DNA from 4 places in the Arthrobacter sp. UYP6 genome. Region 3 is predicted to be linked to each of the others. Evidence: riboswitches for the same ligand, from Rfam matches in the RefSeq annotation. Region 3 holds a riboswitch; each other region holds the start of a gene.
The links. Region 3 has a riboswitch for S-adenosylmethionine ahead of ABIB35_RS11110 (LLM class flavin-dependent oxidoreductase). Riboswitches for the same ligand answer to the same signal wherever they lie in the genome.

Region 1 (3,871 bases), on a different contig from region 3:
TCCTCGGCCAGGCCCTGGAGGCGGGTGCGCACGGAGGGCACCACCACGCCGTGGAACGTTGAACGTTCGCGCAGGGCATCCTCGGCCTCCTTGAGCTCGGCGGCGACCGCGGACCGTCCGCCGGCCAGGCCGCGGGCCAGCACGACCACTTCGGAGACCTTCTGGTCAGCGAAGGCCAGCCACTGCGGCAGGTGCGCCGGCAGCGCATCTTCGGCGCCGACGTCGTGCGGCACATGCTGCAGCGAGGTGGCCGTACCCACCGACACAGCGGTTCCGGACCGGGCCTGCAGCTCCTGCAGCACCTCCAGCGACGCGGAGAGGCTGTTGCGCCACACGTTGCGGCCATCCACAATCCCGGCGAGGAATGTAGTGCTGCCCAAATCGGCCAGCACCGAGGCGGACGGGAGCCGGCCGCGGATCAGGTCAGCATGCACCGCTTCCACGCCGGCCGCGGCCAGCACGGCCAGGGCTTCGCCGGGAGCCTCCGGATTTCCGGCGGTTCCGTAGCCGGTGGTGACCAGCAGGGCAGGCCGGCCGTTGCCGCGGTTCCCGCCGTTCTCTCCGTCTCCGCCCGGGGTGGCCCGCGGAGCGTCGGCCAGTTTCCGGTAGACCCGTTCCACCAACCCGCCCGGGGCTGCCAGCGCGCCGCCCCTGTCCGTGACCAGGCCCGGCTCGTCCAGCTGCACCCAGTCGGCGCCGGCGTCGCCCAGCTGCGTGAGGATGCCGGCGTAGGCGGCAACGGCGTCGTCGATCCGGTCCAGCGGATCAAAACCCTCGGGCGCGTGGTCCTCGGCCTTGGCCAGCAGCAGGTACGTCACCGGTCCCACCAGGACCGGGCGGAGCACCGCACCGTTTTCCCGGTGCCGGCGGATGGTGTCCGCGAGCTGATGCGCGACAGCGGTAAAGGGGGTTTCCGGACCGATTTCCGGTACCAGGTAGTGGTAGTTGGTGTCGAACCATTTGGTCAGTTCCAGCGGCGGGCGTTCACCGTGGCCGCGGGCGAGGATGAAGGAGGCGGCCGTGCCCACGCTGCCGTCGGCGTCGGCCAGGTCCGCGAACCGGGCCGGCAGGGCACCTAGCGCCGCGGTGGTGTCCAGGACCTGGTCGTAGAGCGCAAAGTCAGCGGGGATGGAGGAATCGGCGGCGTTCAGGCCGAGTTCCACGAGGCGGCTGACTGTCCGGTCCTGGAGTTTCCGGGCGTCCGCGAGGAGCTGCTGTTCACTGATCGCGCCGCTCCAGTGGGCGTCGAGGGCCTTCTTGAGTTCACGGTGGGGGCCGATCCGCGGGTAGCCGAGGATGGTGGCGGCGGGGAAGGTGCTGGGGTTGGTCATGATGTCTCCTGGTATTTGGGGTTGAGCGGGGTCGGTTAAAGGGAGAGCGGGCAGGGCCTCAGGCGGAGATGGCGGGGTGCGGTACGGGCGGCAGCGCACGCGATGCCGGAAGGTTGAGGGCTTCCACGATTTCCACGCAGGCGCGCGCTTCGTTGAACGTGTACAGGTGCAGGCCCGGCGCTCCGGCGTCGAACGCGGCCCGGGCCAGCGCCACGGCGGCGTCGACTCCGATCCGGCGGCGTTCGGCGTCGGAGCCTGCGATTTCCAGCCGGTGCAGCAGGGCGGGGTCCGGATGGACACCGGTCATCAGGGCTAACCGCTGCAGCCGGTTCTGGCTGGACATGGGGATGATCCCGGGAATGATCGGGATGGTGACTCCCGCTGCCCGCGCGGCGGTCACCAGCTGCACGTAATCGGCGGGGTTGAAATACACCTGGCTGATCGCGAAGTTGGCGCCGGAGCGCTCCTTGGAGACGAGCACCTCAATGTCATGCTGGAAGGACGGCGATTCCGGATGCCGGTTGGGATAGGCAGCCACTCCCACGGCCATCCGGCCGCCGGCCAGAGCTGCTGAATGCTGGTCCTCGATCTCCCTGATCAGTTCCACCAGGTACCGGGCGAACGGCAGCTCGCCCCGAAACGCGCCGGGGTCTGCGGGCAGATCACCGCGCATGGCCAGCACGCCGCGGACGCCCAGGCCCACCAGCAGGTTCACCAGCCGGTACAGGCTCTCCCGGGTTTCACCCACACAGGTCAGATGTCCCAGCGGCCGCAGCCGGGTGGCGTGCACCAGATGCTCAAGCAGGCGGACGGACGCCTGGCGCCGTTCCGGGGTGCCGCTGTACGTCACCGAAACGTAGTCCGGATGTGTGCCGGCCAGCTCGTCGATCACCTGCAGCACGGCCTTTTCGGTCCGGGCGTTTGTGGGCGGATACAGCTCGTAGGACAGCGCCGGCGGGACGGCGGTATGCGCTGCTGGGGTCATTGTGGCTCCTCGGTGGGTGCCGAGGGAGTGCCACCAGCGCTGCTGAACAATCCAGCTGGCCGCGCAGGGGGCAGGTTATTGCGCTGACGGGTGTCACAGGCAAGTCTCCATCGGTCCTGGCGGTAGCACCGTTCATTTCAGCCTCCTGTGGAGGGAAACGATGGTTGCTGCGGCGTCAACGAGCCAGATCTCTCAGCCGCTCTGGATGGGTGGTGGGACCAATCTAGACGCGGCGGCAGTTGGGTGCAATGCCCGTACCGGTTGCGTCAAAGTGTTGCTTCATATCACTCGTTGCCGCGTCATGAAGTGAAACACGAGTCATATAGCGTCATGGACGCCATGTGGCGGCGGCGCCGCCACCGAATGCCCAGGTGACCAAGTGGGTGTGCGCACTTTCCTTCGATAATGATGAAATCGCGTCATATCTTTGGCCGGGGTGACAACCATCGAGCTTCCCCACGAGCAGATGAGGGAGCTCGCCATTCGACTGCTTTGAACCAGGACCAAGAGGGGGAGTAGCTGGTCAACAGGCCCGCCATTATTCGGTCCTCAATTAGGCCGGTATGACGCCGGACGAATAGCTCTAGTGCTGCCCGTACACGTTTTGGTAGCGGTTATACAGGGAATCGATCTGCTCCTGCCCGATCTGCAGCGGTGCCCCGAGCTGCCGGGAGATATGCACCGTACGGGCCACTTCCTCGCATAGCACGGCAGCCTTGACCGCAGCACGCGCATCGCGGCCCACCGTGAACGGGCCGTGGTTCTGCATCAGCACGGCGGGGGAGCGGGAGTCGGACAGGGTCTGCACAATGCCCTGCCCAATCGAATCGTCGCCGATCAGCGCAAACGGACCAACCGGAATGTCGCCGCCGAATTCGTCCGCCATCATGGTCAGGACGCAGGGAATGGCTTCCCCGCGGGCAGCCCACGCGCTGGCATAGGTGGAATGGGTGTGCACCACGCCGCCGATGTGGTCCATGTGCCGGTACACATAGGCATGGGCGGCGGTGTCCGACGACGGCGCGAATGAGCCTTCCACCAGCGTCCCGAACAGGTCGGTCACCACCATGTTCTCCGCGGTCAGGTCCGCGTAGGCGACGCCGGAGGGCTTGATCACCATCAGGTCCGCGCCGGGCACTCGGGCGGAGACGTTGCCGGCCGTCCATGCCACCAGCTCGTTGGCGGTCAGCTCCCCGTGCAGGGCCGCCACCTCCGCCTTGAGCCGGTCGACGTCGTCCCGCAGGTGTGCGGGAATGCAGGCCGCGGACGCTGACCCGGGCGCGGCACCGGGAGTGGAAACGTGCTGTGTCATGACGAAACTCCAATCGGGGAAATGGTGCGGCCGGCAACGGCGGAGCGGCGCATGGCCTTCAGCCGGTGCATCACGTTGTTGCCGCCGCGGCCAAAGTAATCGTGCAGGGTACGGTATTCCTCAAAGAGCTGCTGGTAGGCGCGGGCGCGCTCCGGGTCCGGCAGGTACGCATCACGGACCACGTTGCCCATGGCCTCCGCCGCGGTGCGGATGTCCGGATAGGCGCCGGCGGCCACCGCGGCG
Region 2 (3,871 bases), on a different contig from region 3:
GGTTGAAGCGGTTCCGGAGGACTTTGCCCTCAAGGCAGCGGCGCTGGTTGCCGTTGAGGAACAACTGGCGCCGGACGCTTGGCTGGCCTCGAACACCTCCTCGCTGTCCGTGTCCGAACTGGCGGAAAAACTGCAGCGGCCGCAGCGGTTCTGCGGGCTGCACTTCTTCAACCCGGTGCCCGCCTCCACCCTGATTGAAGTGGTCCTGGGGGCCCGAACCTCCGGAGAGCTGGCCGAAGCTGCCGCCGCCTGGGCGCACGATCTGGGTAAAACCCCCGTTGTCGTGAACGACGCCCCGGGCTTTGCCAGCTCCCGGCTGGGCGTGGCGATTGCCCTCGAAGCGATGCGGATGGTCGAAGAGGGCGTGGCCTCGGCCGCGGACATCGATGCGGCGATGGTGCTCGGTTACAAGCACCCCACTGGCCCGCTGAAGACCACGGACATTGTGGGCCTGGATGTGCGGCTGGGTATCGCCGAATACCTGGCGTCCACGCTGGGTCCCCGGTTCGAGCCGCCGCAGATCCTGCGGGACAAGGTGGCCCGCGGCGAACTCGGCCGCAAATCCGGCAAGGGCTTTTTCGACTGGTCCTGATTCCCGGTCCCGCCATCCCACCCCGCCCCTACCCGCCCGCCCCTCGCCGAGCCCGGCCCGCCCCGCCCGCCCCGCTCCGAGCCCGTCCCGAGCCCGGCCCGCCCCGCTCCGAGCCCGTCCCGAGCCCGGCCCGCCCCGCCCCGGCCCTCGCCGAGATGGCAGACAGTGCTGTTCTCAGCGCTCAGAGCAGCACCTACTGCCATCTCGGCGAAAGGAAGGGGAGGGAGAGACTCATGAGCGAACGTGACGTGGATTGGGAGGGCGCCGCCAACGCGCGTGACCTGGGTGGAATCCCGGTCATCGGCACGGGTGCGGGCGCGAGTGCCGTGGTGCCGGGCCGGATCTTCCGGATGGGCCGATCCGAATGGCTCACCGAACGCGGCTGGGCCCGGGCCCGCGCCGCGGGCATCCGCACCGTCGTCGACCTCCGCAATGATGTGGAGCAGGGTCGACGGGACACCGATCCGCGGGTGGGCCCCGACGCCGTGGACGGCATCACCTTCCTGACCCGGCCCACGCAGGAAGCGCACGATCCGGACTTTACCGCGCTCTGCGGCCCCTACATGGATTCACCCAAGTGGTACCGGGAGAACCTGCGCCGCTGGCCGGAAAAGATCGCCGCCGTCCTCCAGGCCATCGCAGACGCCGACGACGACGGCGCGGTGGTGATCCACTGCTCGGCCGGCCGGGACCGCACCGGGCTGATCGCCATGCTCCTGCTGCAGCTGGCCGGGGCTCCGCCGGAGGCCATCGCCGATGACTACGAGCAGGCGGTCCGCGGCATTAACGCCTTCCACGCCACCCAGGCTCATCCCCGGGAAAAGCCGCTGACGGCAGCGCAGGAAAACGCCCGCGTGGCCGACGGGCGGCGGGAACTGCTCCGCGCCCTGGACGGGCTGGACACGGAACAGTACCTTCGCTCGGCCGGTGTCAGCTCGGCTGCGATTGAGCGGCTTCGGCGTCGGATGCTGCGTTGACCGGGTTACACGGCCGGAGCTTTTCCGGCGCCGCCAAGTAGAAAAAAGAGCGCCGGGCCGGGCTGTCGAAACCGCCCGGAACCAGAAGCGAGGAATACCGGGCGCACCACTGGGCCGCACCGCCCGAACCCTCCAACGCCAGGGCCAGCGCCGGCATGTCATGGAACCACATCAGCTGCTGCCGCCCGTCCACCACCAGCTGAATGACGCCGAGTTCAACATCGACGTAGGCCTGGGCATCCACCCAGTCATCGAAGCCAACAAGGCGCTTGGCATGGATCAGATGAATGTTGTGGCCGGGGAAAAAGCTGGCGCATTTGGTGTCACTGGAGATGCTCACAGTGTGGTCCTTTACGGGTTGTCCTTGCCTGCGCCGGGCGGCGGCAGGCCGCTTCGTCATCCGAACCACCCGCCGAACAGTGGGGTTGGTGTGAGGCCAGTCGGAGCTTTTACGTACCCGGATTCCTCCAGGTGCGATGGCCGCCTCTCGTGAAGCTGAGACAACCATAGCGCATGGCGCTGAGAGGCGGGAAGCGCGCGCGGAGGGCGTCAGCGCCAGCCGGCAGCGGGCGCTACGTGCCGCACCAGGTTCTCCAGCAACCGGGCGTTATATTCCACTCCCAGCTGGTTGGGCACCGTGACCAGCAGGGTGTCCGCCGTCTGAACCGCGGCATCGGCGGCCAGCTGGGCGGCAATTACGTCCGGCTCCCCGATGTAGCTCTTTCCGAAGCGGGCCAGTCCGCCGTCCAGCCGGCCCACCTGGTCGCGTCCCTCCGCCTGGGCGCGCAGGCCGAAGTAGCGCCGGTCGTCGTCGGACACCAGCGGAATAATGCTGCGACTAACCGAGACCCGGCCGGTGCCTTCATGGCCGGCGTCGGCCCAGGCCTTGCGGAACACCTCGATCTGCTCGGCCTGGAGCTGGTCAAAGGGTATCCCGGTGTCCTCCGTCAGCAGGGTGGAACTCATCAGGTTCATGCCCTGCTCACCGGTCCACTTGGCCGTGGCCCGTGTGCCGGACCCCCACCAGATCCGGTTCCCGAGACCTGGAGACTGCGGCTCGATGGCGAGTGTTCCCGAACTGCCGGTCATCATGGGATCCGCAGTGGCCAGCCCGGCACCGGAAACAGCTGCACGGAACACCAGGGTGTGCTTGCGTGCCTCGTCAGCGTCCGTGCTGCCCTCGGTCGGAACATAGCCGAACGCTTCGTACCCGCGCAGGGCCGGCTCGGGTGAACCGCGGCTGAGGCCAAGCTGCAGCCTGCCGCCGCTAATCAGATCCGCTGCGGCGGCCTCTTCAGCCATGTAGAGCGGATTTTCATACCGCATGTCGATCACGGCCGTGCCCAGCTCAATCCGGCTGGTCCGCGCGGCCATGGCGGAGAGCAGGGGGAAGGGCGCGGCGAACTGCGGCGCAAAGTGATGGACGCGCAGGTAGGCACCGTCCACCCCGAGTTCTTCCGCCGCCACCGCCAGGTCTATGGTCTGCAGCAGGGCGTCCCGGGCGGTCCGGACAAGGGAACCCTGCACATCGCGGTAATGTCCAAAGGACAGGAAACCGATCTTCTTCATGTTCAGTCACAGCACCGGTTTCCCAGGAGATATTCCCCGCTTCCGATTCTTCGGCGCCGGGGGCGGAAAGGCGAAAAGCATGCACCTGACCATGGTCCCCGGCATCGGCGGTTCCAATGACGAGCACTGGCAAAGCCGGTGGCAGGCCGGTGCCTCGGACATGTCCCGGATTTCGCCGTCGTCGTGGGATGACCCCAATCTGGAGAACTGGATGGATGCGCTCGACGACACCGCCGGCTCCCGGCACGGTGACACCATTCTGGTGGCGCACAGCCTGGGCTGCCTGGCCTCCGCGGAGTGGCTGCTGCGCAATCCCCGCGGCGCCCGGGGCGTGCTGCTGGTGGCACCGCCGGATCCGGCTGAGCCGGCGTTCCCTGACAGTGCCGGCTCCTTCCGTGACCCGCGGCTGCAGCCGCTGCCCGTGCCCGGGCTGCTGATCGCCAGCGAAAATGATCCGTACTGCACACTTCCGGGAGCACGGTTGCTGGCTGGGGCCTGGGGTATTCCGGTGATCGATGCCGGACCGCTCACCCACATCAACGACGAAAGCGGTATTGGCGGCTGGCGGCAGGGCCGGGACCTGCTCACCGCGTTCGCCGCCGGGCTGGGCGCGGACGTTCCCCTCGGAGCGGAACTGGGGTAAGAATGGGCGCATGGAACTTCCGGTAATGCCGCCCGTGGCCCCCATGCTGGCCAAAGCCGTGACCATCCTGCCACGGGGGGAGTACTCCTA
Region 3 (3,871 bases):
GAAAGATTCAATGGCGTCCACCAGGGCCGCGTCGGGGCCACTGGCCGCGCTGCCCTCCACCAGCTGGAATTCTCCCTCATCCAGGGCTTCGGCGGCCCGGCGGGCAAGGTCTAGGGTTTCGTCGCCGCTGGCGCTTCCGGCCAGGACCAGCACGGGGACCCGGACGCCGCCGAGTCCTTCCAGTTCCGTCTGCAGCACCAGCATCTCGTCTTCGCCCTCATCCAGGGCCAGTGCCGGTTCCAGTGCAACGACGCGCGTGATGACGGCAGATTCCTCGGCGGCCCGCAGCGCCAGGAAGGCCCCCGACGCGAAGCCGTACAGGTCAGCGGTGCCGCCGGCCACCTGCACCACGGCCAGCAGATCATCGACGTCGGATTCGGCGGTGTATTCCTCGCCGAGCCCGCTTTCCCCCAGCCCGCGGCGGTCATAGGTATAGACGGTGTGGTTTCCCGCCAGGACATCAGCCAGCGCCCGGGTGGCTGAGCTCTTCCGGTCCGAGGTCAGGGGATCCACGATGACCAGCGGCGGCCCGTCACCCTGCCGGGACCAGGCGATTTGGGTGCCGTCGGCGGAAAGGGCCATTCCGGAGGCACTGGGTGAAGATTCCATGACGGGCTCCTGCTCGCTGGAGGGCACTGCGCGGACCCTTCAAACGTAAGGAGGCGCTCCATCCGCGGTCAATGCCTCCGGCCCGAACCCGCACCGCAAAGGTCCGGGCCGCTGGCTTACGTGCCCGGAACCGCCGCCGGCTGCAGGCGGAAGGATGCACCGCGGTGCTCGGCGGGCAGCTTGTCGCCGGCACCAAAGAGCTTGTTGCGCAGCGTTCCCGGCGTGTATTCCGTCCGGTACGCCCCGCGTTTCTGCAGCTCCGGAACCACAAATTCCACAATGTCCTCAAAGGTTCCCGGCGTGATGGCGTAGGCCAGGTTAAAGCCGTCGACGTCGGTCTCCTCCACCCAGCGGATCATCTCCTCCGCGATGTGGGCACCGGAACCCACCATCCGCGGGCCCAGACCGCCGATACCGGCGGATTCGGCGATGTCGCGCACCGTCCAGGGTTCGCCGTCGTCCTTGGCCTTCTGGAAGTTCGCCGCCGCGGACTGGATGGCGTTGGACTTCACGTTGCCCAGGGGTTCGTCCAGGTTGTAGGTGGACAGGTCCACGCCCATCCAGCCGGACATCAGGGCCAGGGCTCCCTCGTCGCTGGCGTACCGCTGATATTCCTCGTGCTTTGCCGCAGCCTCCTCTGAGGTGGCGGCGGTGATGACGGTGAGCAGGGTGTAGATGCGGATGGAGTGCCGGTCCCGGCCGGCGGCCTCGGCGGCATCCCGGATCCTGGTGACCGTAGCCTTGAGTTTCTCCACCGTGGGTGCGCCCACAAAGACGGCTTCGGCATTGCCGGCGGCAAACGCGATGCCGCGGGGCGAGGCGCCGGCCTGGTAGATCACCGGTGTGCGCTGCGGGGAGGGCTCACTGATATGGATGCCGGGAACCTTGAAGTACTTGCCCTCATGGTTGATGTCATGCACCTTGGACGGGTCGGTGAAAATGCCGCGTTCCTTGTCGCGGACCACGGCGTCGTCCTCCCAGGAGCCTTCGAGCAGTTTGTAGATCACCTCGAGGTATTCATCCGCATGGTTGTAGCGCTCGTCGTGCTCGAGCTGGTCTGCCGCGCCCATGTTCCGGGCGGCGGAGGGCAGATAGCCGGTGACCACGTTCCAGCCCACCCGGCCGTTGGTGATGTGGTCCAGCGTGGAGAGCCGGCGGGCAAAGGGATAGGGGTGTTCGTAGGCGGTGCCGGCGGTGATTCCGAAGCCGAGGTGCTCAGTGACCAGGGCCATCGCGGAGACCAGCAGCAGCGGATCATTGACGGGAACCTGCGTACCCTGACGGAGGGTGGCCTCGTTGGAGTTTCCGTACACGTCATAGGTACCCAGGACGTCGGCGATGAAGATGCCGTCGAACAGCCCGCGCTCGCAGGTTTGGGCCAGGTTGGCCCAGTACCGGATGTCCGTGTAGTTGGCGGACTGGTCCTGCGGATGGCGCCACAGTCCCGGCGACTGGTGGCCCACGCAGTTCATGTCAAAGGCGTTGAACCGGATCTGCCGCCGGGTGCTTGGGCTTGCCGGGACGGGCTGGGTGCGCTGTTCGGACTGGTTGGAATGGTTGGTCACGGGGAAATCCTTCGGAACGGGACGCACCCGCGAAGGAGCGCCGTACTTGCCGTTCGCGGACGCGGAACGGCCGGATCCTCATCTGGGGCACCCCGCTACGGAAAGAGGGTTGCCGCCCAACCAGCCAGAGCTTCGCGTTGGGACTCATGATCCTGCGTCACCAGTATCTGCACGACGGAACTGCAAGGGGAAGTAGATGACACTGTGTGAAGCCCCACCTGCGACGTCCGGCCGGTTGTCCACAACCGGAAAATTCCGGTGTTTGTCTCCCTCGGACACGGCTAGGGTGACCGCATGAAGAAGCACTGTGGCTGGTTCCTGCCATTGGCGGGAATAGCAACCGTTTATGTAATGGGCCCCCTTGGCATGAATGCCGTTGTTGCCTCCGGGCTAGGCGATATCCCCAAGGGCCTGATCCTGCTCGGAATCATCGGCGCATCGATCATTATGAGCATCTATCTCTTCATCAAGTCGGTGGAAAACGGGTACCGGGTATTCCGCGCTCACCGACGGTCCCGCGGCCATTTCACCAAGGCTGAACGGGCGCAGGCGGATCTCCAGCGGGCCTACGAGACTTCATGGTCGGCGGCGCGCATCTTGGCGGACCACCTCGGAAGAGGCCAACCCCCTGCCGCCCTCGAAGTCTGGGGCATTGTGCTGGAACCGGGGGAGTCCGTTCATCTGTTGATAAACGCTGACTATGCACGTTATTACGGTCTCAACGGAACGTATGTTCATACTTCGGGTTTCTTTTGGGGCCGCCCCGCATTCGTCCTGGCGGGCGTAGGAATTACCGCCCTTGCCAACCGCTCCCGAAGACGAGCTGCTGATGCGGCGTCCCAACAGCAATGGCGCGAAGGCCAGCACACGCAAATGTTCCTGACGAACCGCAGGATTATCTGCCAGGTGAACGGAAGATGGCTCAGTTTTGCCTATGGACACGTCTCGGCCTGTTATCCGGAGCCGGAAAACAACAGCATGGTGCTCGAATTTCATTCCAGCGAGCCGCTGCTGATCGGCGGGGCGGAAGCTCCGTTGGCCATTGCCTACTTGGTGTGGGCCTTGTACGGGGAGCACGGGTTGGCGGCCCACCCCGCCCTGAACAGCCTGCGTGCCTAGGGGCGGCGTCGAAATATTACGCTCGGGACTTGCCCGTTTCCGCAATGGAGCGTTTAGTTGCTCTTGACCATCCCGAGCGGCTGAGAGACCTGGATCAGTGAAGCCGCAGCAACCCTGGTTGCCGTATTTCCTCCTTGAGAGACGGCAATAACAAGGACAGCACCGCAGGAGGCCCACTGAGGGCCCAAGGTGTTTTCCGTAGGGTGCTACTGCCAGGACCGATGGAGATTAACATGACCGCTCTGGCTTCCCAGTCCCCTGCCGCCGCCCCGTCCCCTGGGTGCTCCGCCGGCTCCGCCCTTCCCGTCAGCTTTTCCGGACTCGGCCGTGCTTTCGGTTCCGGCAGCGAAACCCACCAGGTGCTGCGGGACATCACCTTTGACGTTCACCACGGCGAGGTTCTTGCCATCCTGGGCTCCAGCGGCTGCGGAAAGTCCACGCTGCTGCGGGCCGCAGCCGGGTTGGATGCGCCGACCGCCGGCGAGATCCGGATTGACGGAACGCCGGTCCGCGGCATCGACGAGCGGTGCGCCGTCGCCTTCCAGGAACCGCGGCTGCTGCCCTGGCAAACGTTGCAG
Region 4 (3,871 bases), on a different contig from region 3:
CAGGATCCGAGGTGCGTGGCCTTGGCCCTGGTCAACGGCAGCGGAAATCGCGGCACGGTCCCGGTCCCATTTCGGCATTTTCTGCCATTGGGCGGCTCGGATGTAGACCCCGGCCCGCACCCGTACCAGTTCACCGTTCCGGCATTTCCGTGCCAGGGACCGTCTGCCGGTGCCGTCGTGGTCGGCGTCGGATGCATAAAGAAACTCGGGGTCCATGACCCAAGGGTGCACCCTTGGGCATACCGTCCCCGAGGAACGAAGGCCGACTTGTGGATAAGAACTCCTCCGAGGAATCCGCGACTGTTTTGGGCAGGGGCATCCGGTTTGGGATTCTGCTGCCGGTGCGGACCGGCAGCGATTTCCCAAAGGGTGCGCGGACGCCCAAAGTGGTAGCGGATCCGGGTGCTGCGTTGCCCAAAGGGTGCGCGGATGCCCAAAGTGGCAGGATTTGGCTTCTCTGAGGTGCAACCGAGGGAACCGCGACTGTTTTGGGCAGGGGCATCCGGTTTGGGATTCTGCTGCCGGTGCGGACCGGCAGCGATTGCCCAAAGGGTGCGCGGATGCCCAAAGCGGTAGCGGATCCGGGTCCTGCGCTGCCCAAAGGGTGCGCGGATGCCCAAAGTGGTAGCGGATCCGCGTCCCGCGCGGCGGCAAACCGGCAGCAGGATTAGATCTCGACGAGGCCCTTGGCGGTGTCGAAGGAGACGGACATGATGCCGGGGGTGCCCTTGGGGGAAATCCAGGTGACGCCCACGTTTTCCAGCGGTTCCTCGGCGGGGGTGCCCAGCCACTGGGCCACGCGGTCCGCGGAGCCGGCGATGGTCAGGGAGTTCAGCTTCACCTTGCCGGGCATGCCCGGAAGAGCGGCGGAGGGGTGCAGGGCCTCCGTTCCGTCATCCCAGCGCAGCATGTACGGCACCTGCGGATCCGCGATCAGCCCGTTGATGCCGATCTGCTGCCAGGTCAGTTCCTGGCCGTCCGGGAACTTGCGGTTGCCCGGAACGGAGAGCCGTCCGAGGCGTTCTTCGAAAGGGGAGAGGTCATCCACAGCCACGCACCAGCCCATCCAGCCGCCGCCGCACTCCGAGCGCTGGCGCACAGCCTGGCCAAAGGGCGCTTTGTCCGAGGCCGGGTGGTTCAGGGCCTCCACCACCTCAACGTACTGGTGATTGGCCAGGGGCAGGATCATGTTCCGTGTTCCGAAACGCGGGTGCACACCGCCCTTGACGAAGTCCGCTCCCAGAGCGGCAGCAATCCTCTCAGTCGTGGCCAAAAGACCGTCGGATTCACAGGCATAAGATACATGGTCCAAGCGCATGCGGCCCATTTTGGCACGTTGTGACCCACCTCTCGACTAAGGCAACCCTTAGCTGGCCACAACTTCCGTTTGACCTGCTGATTTATCTGCCGGAAGCCTGTCGCCGGGGGTCCGGATCTGCCGTACACGCGGCAGGAGCAATCCGAATCAGGCCGTCCGGCTGTCGCGGAGAACAGCGCTGCCGATCCTCGGTGAAGCCCCCGACATCCCGGGAAATGATCCGTCACAGACCTTGCAGGCGCAGGGCTTATCCGTTTTCATAGGGGGATAGGTCATGAGTGCCAGCAGATAGCCCCGGCTTGCTGGCCGGCAACCCTCCAACCGCGGTGGGGTGCCCCGGGTGAAGACCTGGCTGTACGTCAAACGGACGTACGGCAAGCGCGGACCACACATGGCTGCCGGTTATCTTTTTCCGGCTACAAGTCTCGGTGCGGTCCCTAGTTACAGGGAGCAAACAATGTCAGGAAACTGGTCGTTCGAAACCCGGCAGATCCACGCTGGACAGGAGCCCGACGCCGTCACCGGCGCCCGCGCGCTGCCCATCTATCAGACTTCATCCTTCGTCTTTCCCAGCGCCGAGTCAGCGGCCAACCGTTTTGCACTGGCCGAGCTGGCTCCGATCTACACACGCATCGGCAACCCCACCCAGGAAGCGGTGGAAAACCGGATCGCCTCCCTCGAGGGCGGGATCGGCGCACTGCTGCTCGCCTCCGGCCAGGCCGCTGAAACCTTCGCCATCCTCAACGTGGCCGAGGCGGGAGACCACATTGTGGCCAGTCCAAGTCTCTACGGCGGCACCTACAACCTGTTCAAGCACACGCTGAAGAAGTTCGGCATCACCACCACCTTTGTCCAGGATCCGGACAATCTGGAGCAGTGGCGGGCGGCGGTGCAGCCCAACACCAAGGCCTTCTTCGGCGAAGTGGTCTCCAACCCGCGCCAGGACGTGCTGGACATCGAGGGCATCAGCACGGTGGCGCGCGAGGCCGGCATTCCCCTGATCGTGGACAACACGCTCTCCACCCCGTATCTGATCCGGCCGATCGAGTGGGGCGCGGACATTGTGGTGCACTCGGCCACCAAGTATCTGGGCGGGCACGGAACTGCCATTGCCGGCGTGATTGTGGATTCGGGCAACTTCGACTTTGGCGCAGATCCGGAGAAATTCCCCGGTTTCAATACCCCCGATGAGAGCTACAACGGCCTCGTTTATGCCCGTGACCTGGGCGCCGACGGCATTCTGGGCGCCAACCTGGCCTACATCCTCAAAGCCCGCGTGCAGCTGCTGCGCGACCTCGGGTCGTCCGTGTCGCCGTTCAATGCGTTCCTGATTGCCCAGGGTCTGGAAACCCTGAGCCTGCGCGTGGAACGGCACGTGAGCAACGCCGTCGCGGTGGCCAATTGGCTGGAAGGGCACGACGACGTCGTCTCCGTCGCCTACGCGGGGCTGGAGTCCAGCCCGTGGTTTGAGCGCGGGCGCAAGTACGGGCCGCGCGGAACCGGCGCCATTGTCTCCTTTGAGATCGCCGGCGGCGTCGACGCCGGCAAGGCCTTCGTGGATGCCCTGGACCTGCACTCGCATGTGGCGAATGTGGGCGACGTGCGTTCCCTGGTCATTCATCCGGCGTCGACCACGCACAGCCAGCTGGGCGCGGAGGCGCAGGCGGCGGCCGGCGTCAGCCCCGGGCTGGTCCGGCTCTCCGTGGGCATCGAGCACATCGACGACATTATTGCGGACCTCGACGCCGGTTTCCGGGCCGCCAAGGGAGCGTAAGGCACAGCGTGAGACTTCCTTCTACCGCAAAGACTGCAGTGACAGCCTCCACTCCCGGCCGCACCGTGCCGCAGCACTCCGTTCCTGTCCGGGACGGGGTGCTGCGGCACGCCCGCATCGGCAGCCTCGACCTGGAAACCGGCGGGCATCTGCCGGCCGTGTCCCTTGCCTACGAGACCTGGGGAAGCCTGAACGCGGATGCCACCAACGCCGTGCTGGTGGCCCATGCGCTCACCGGCAGCACCCACGTGGCCCGGGGCAGCAGCGGGGAGGACGGCTGGTGGGATGCCCTGGTGGGACCGGGCAAAACGGTGGACACGGACCGTTTTTTTGTGGTCTCGATCAATATGCTCGGCGGCTGCTACGGATCCACCGGACCCTCCTCAGTCGATCCGCAGGGTCTTCCCTGGGGCTCCCGTTTTCCGTTTGTCACCGTCCGGGACTCGGTCCGCGCCGAGGCGCGCCTGGCCGACCAGCTGGGAATCCGGACCTGGCACACCGTGCTGGGCGGCTCGCTGGGCGGTGCACGCGCCTTGGAATGGGCCGCCACCGAGCCGGGAAGGGTGCAGCGGTGCGCCGTGATCGCCTGCACCGCTGCCAGCTCCGCGGAGCAGATCGCCTTTGGCCAGGCCCAACTGGAAGCCATCCGGCTGGATCCGGACTTCAACGGCGGTGACTACTACAACGGCAGGGCACCGGTGGCCGGACTTGGCCTGGCCCGCCGGATCGCCCATATTACCTACCGGTCCGAAGCCGAGCTGGAGTACCGCTTTAAAAAT

Region 1: it holds a riboswitch for S-adenosylmethionine, as region 3 does, so the genes downstream of both, ABIB35_RS08620 (methylenetetrahydrofolate reductase) here and ABIB35_RS11110 (LLM class flavin-dependent oxidoreductase) in region 3, are expected to answer to the same signal.
Region 2: it holds a riboswitch for S-adenosylmethionine, as region 3 does, so the genes downstream of both, ABIB35_RS01680 (hypothetical protein) here and ABIB35_RS11110 (LLM class flavin-dependent oxidoreductase) in region 3, are expected to answer to the same signal.
Region 4: it holds a riboswitch for S-adenosylmethionine, as region 3 does, so the genes downstream of both, ABIB35_RS15605 (bifunctional o-acetylhomoserine/o-acetylserine sulfhydrylase) here and ABIB35_RS11110 (LLM class flavin-dependent oxidoreductase) in region 3, are expected to answer to the same signal.

Annotation. Positions count from the first base shown of each region.
Region 1 is NZ_JBEPPM010000008.1:84,288-88,158, forward strand. It holds gene metE (5-methyltetrahydropteroyltriglutamate--homocysteine S-methyltransferase) at 1-1,331, opposite strand, end outside; gene ABIB35_RS08620 (methylenetetrahydrofolate reductase) at 1,390-2,316, opposite strand; SAM riboswitch class I at 2,421-2,528, opposite strand; gene ABIB35_RS08625 (L-ribulose-5-phosphate 4-epimerase) at 2,900-3,628, opposite strand; gene araB (ribulokinase) at 3,625-3,871, opposite strand, start outside.
Region 2 is NZ_JBEPPM010000001.1:339,409-343,279, reverse strand. It holds gene ABIB35_RS01690 (3-hydroxyacyl-CoA dehydrogenase family protein) at 1-592, shown strand, start outside; gene ABIB35_RS01685 (tyrosine-protein phosphatase) at 826-1,569, shown strand; gene ABIB35_RS01680 (hypothetical protein) at 1,523-1,909, opposite strand; SAM riboswitch class IV at 1,925-2,064, opposite strand; gene ABIB35_RS01675 (LLM class flavin-dependent oxidoreductase) at 2,119-3,138, opposite strand; gene ABIB35_RS01670 (RBBP9/YdeN family alpha/beta hydrolase) at 3,218-3,781, shown strand; gene ABIB35_RS01665 (ATP-dependent DNA ligase) at 3,792-3,871, shown strand, end outside.
Region 3 is NZ_JBEPPM010000011.1:103,869-107,739, reverse strand. It holds gene ABIB35_RS11115 (alpha/beta fold hydrolase) at 1-609, opposite strand, end outside; gene ABIB35_RS11110 (LLM class flavin-dependent oxidoreductase) at 726-2,174, opposite strand; SAM riboswitch class IV at 2,212-2,326, opposite strand; gene ABIB35_RS11105 (hypothetical protein) at 2,469-3,293, shown strand; gene ABIB35_RS11100 (ABC transporter ATP-binding protein) at 3,527-3,871, shown strand, end outside.
Region 4 is NZ_JBEPPM010000020.1:33,568-37,438, reverse strand. It holds gene ABIB35_RS15615 (hypothetical protein) at 1-216, opposite strand, end outside; gene ABIB35_RS15610 (VOC family protein) at 668-1,318, opposite strand; SAM riboswitch class IV at 1,589-1,705, shown strand; gene ABIB35_RS15605 (bifunctional o-acetylhomoserine/o-acetylserine sulfhydrylase) at 1,776-3,092, shown strand; gene metX (homoserine O-acetyltransferase MetX) at 3,131-3,871, shown strand, end outside.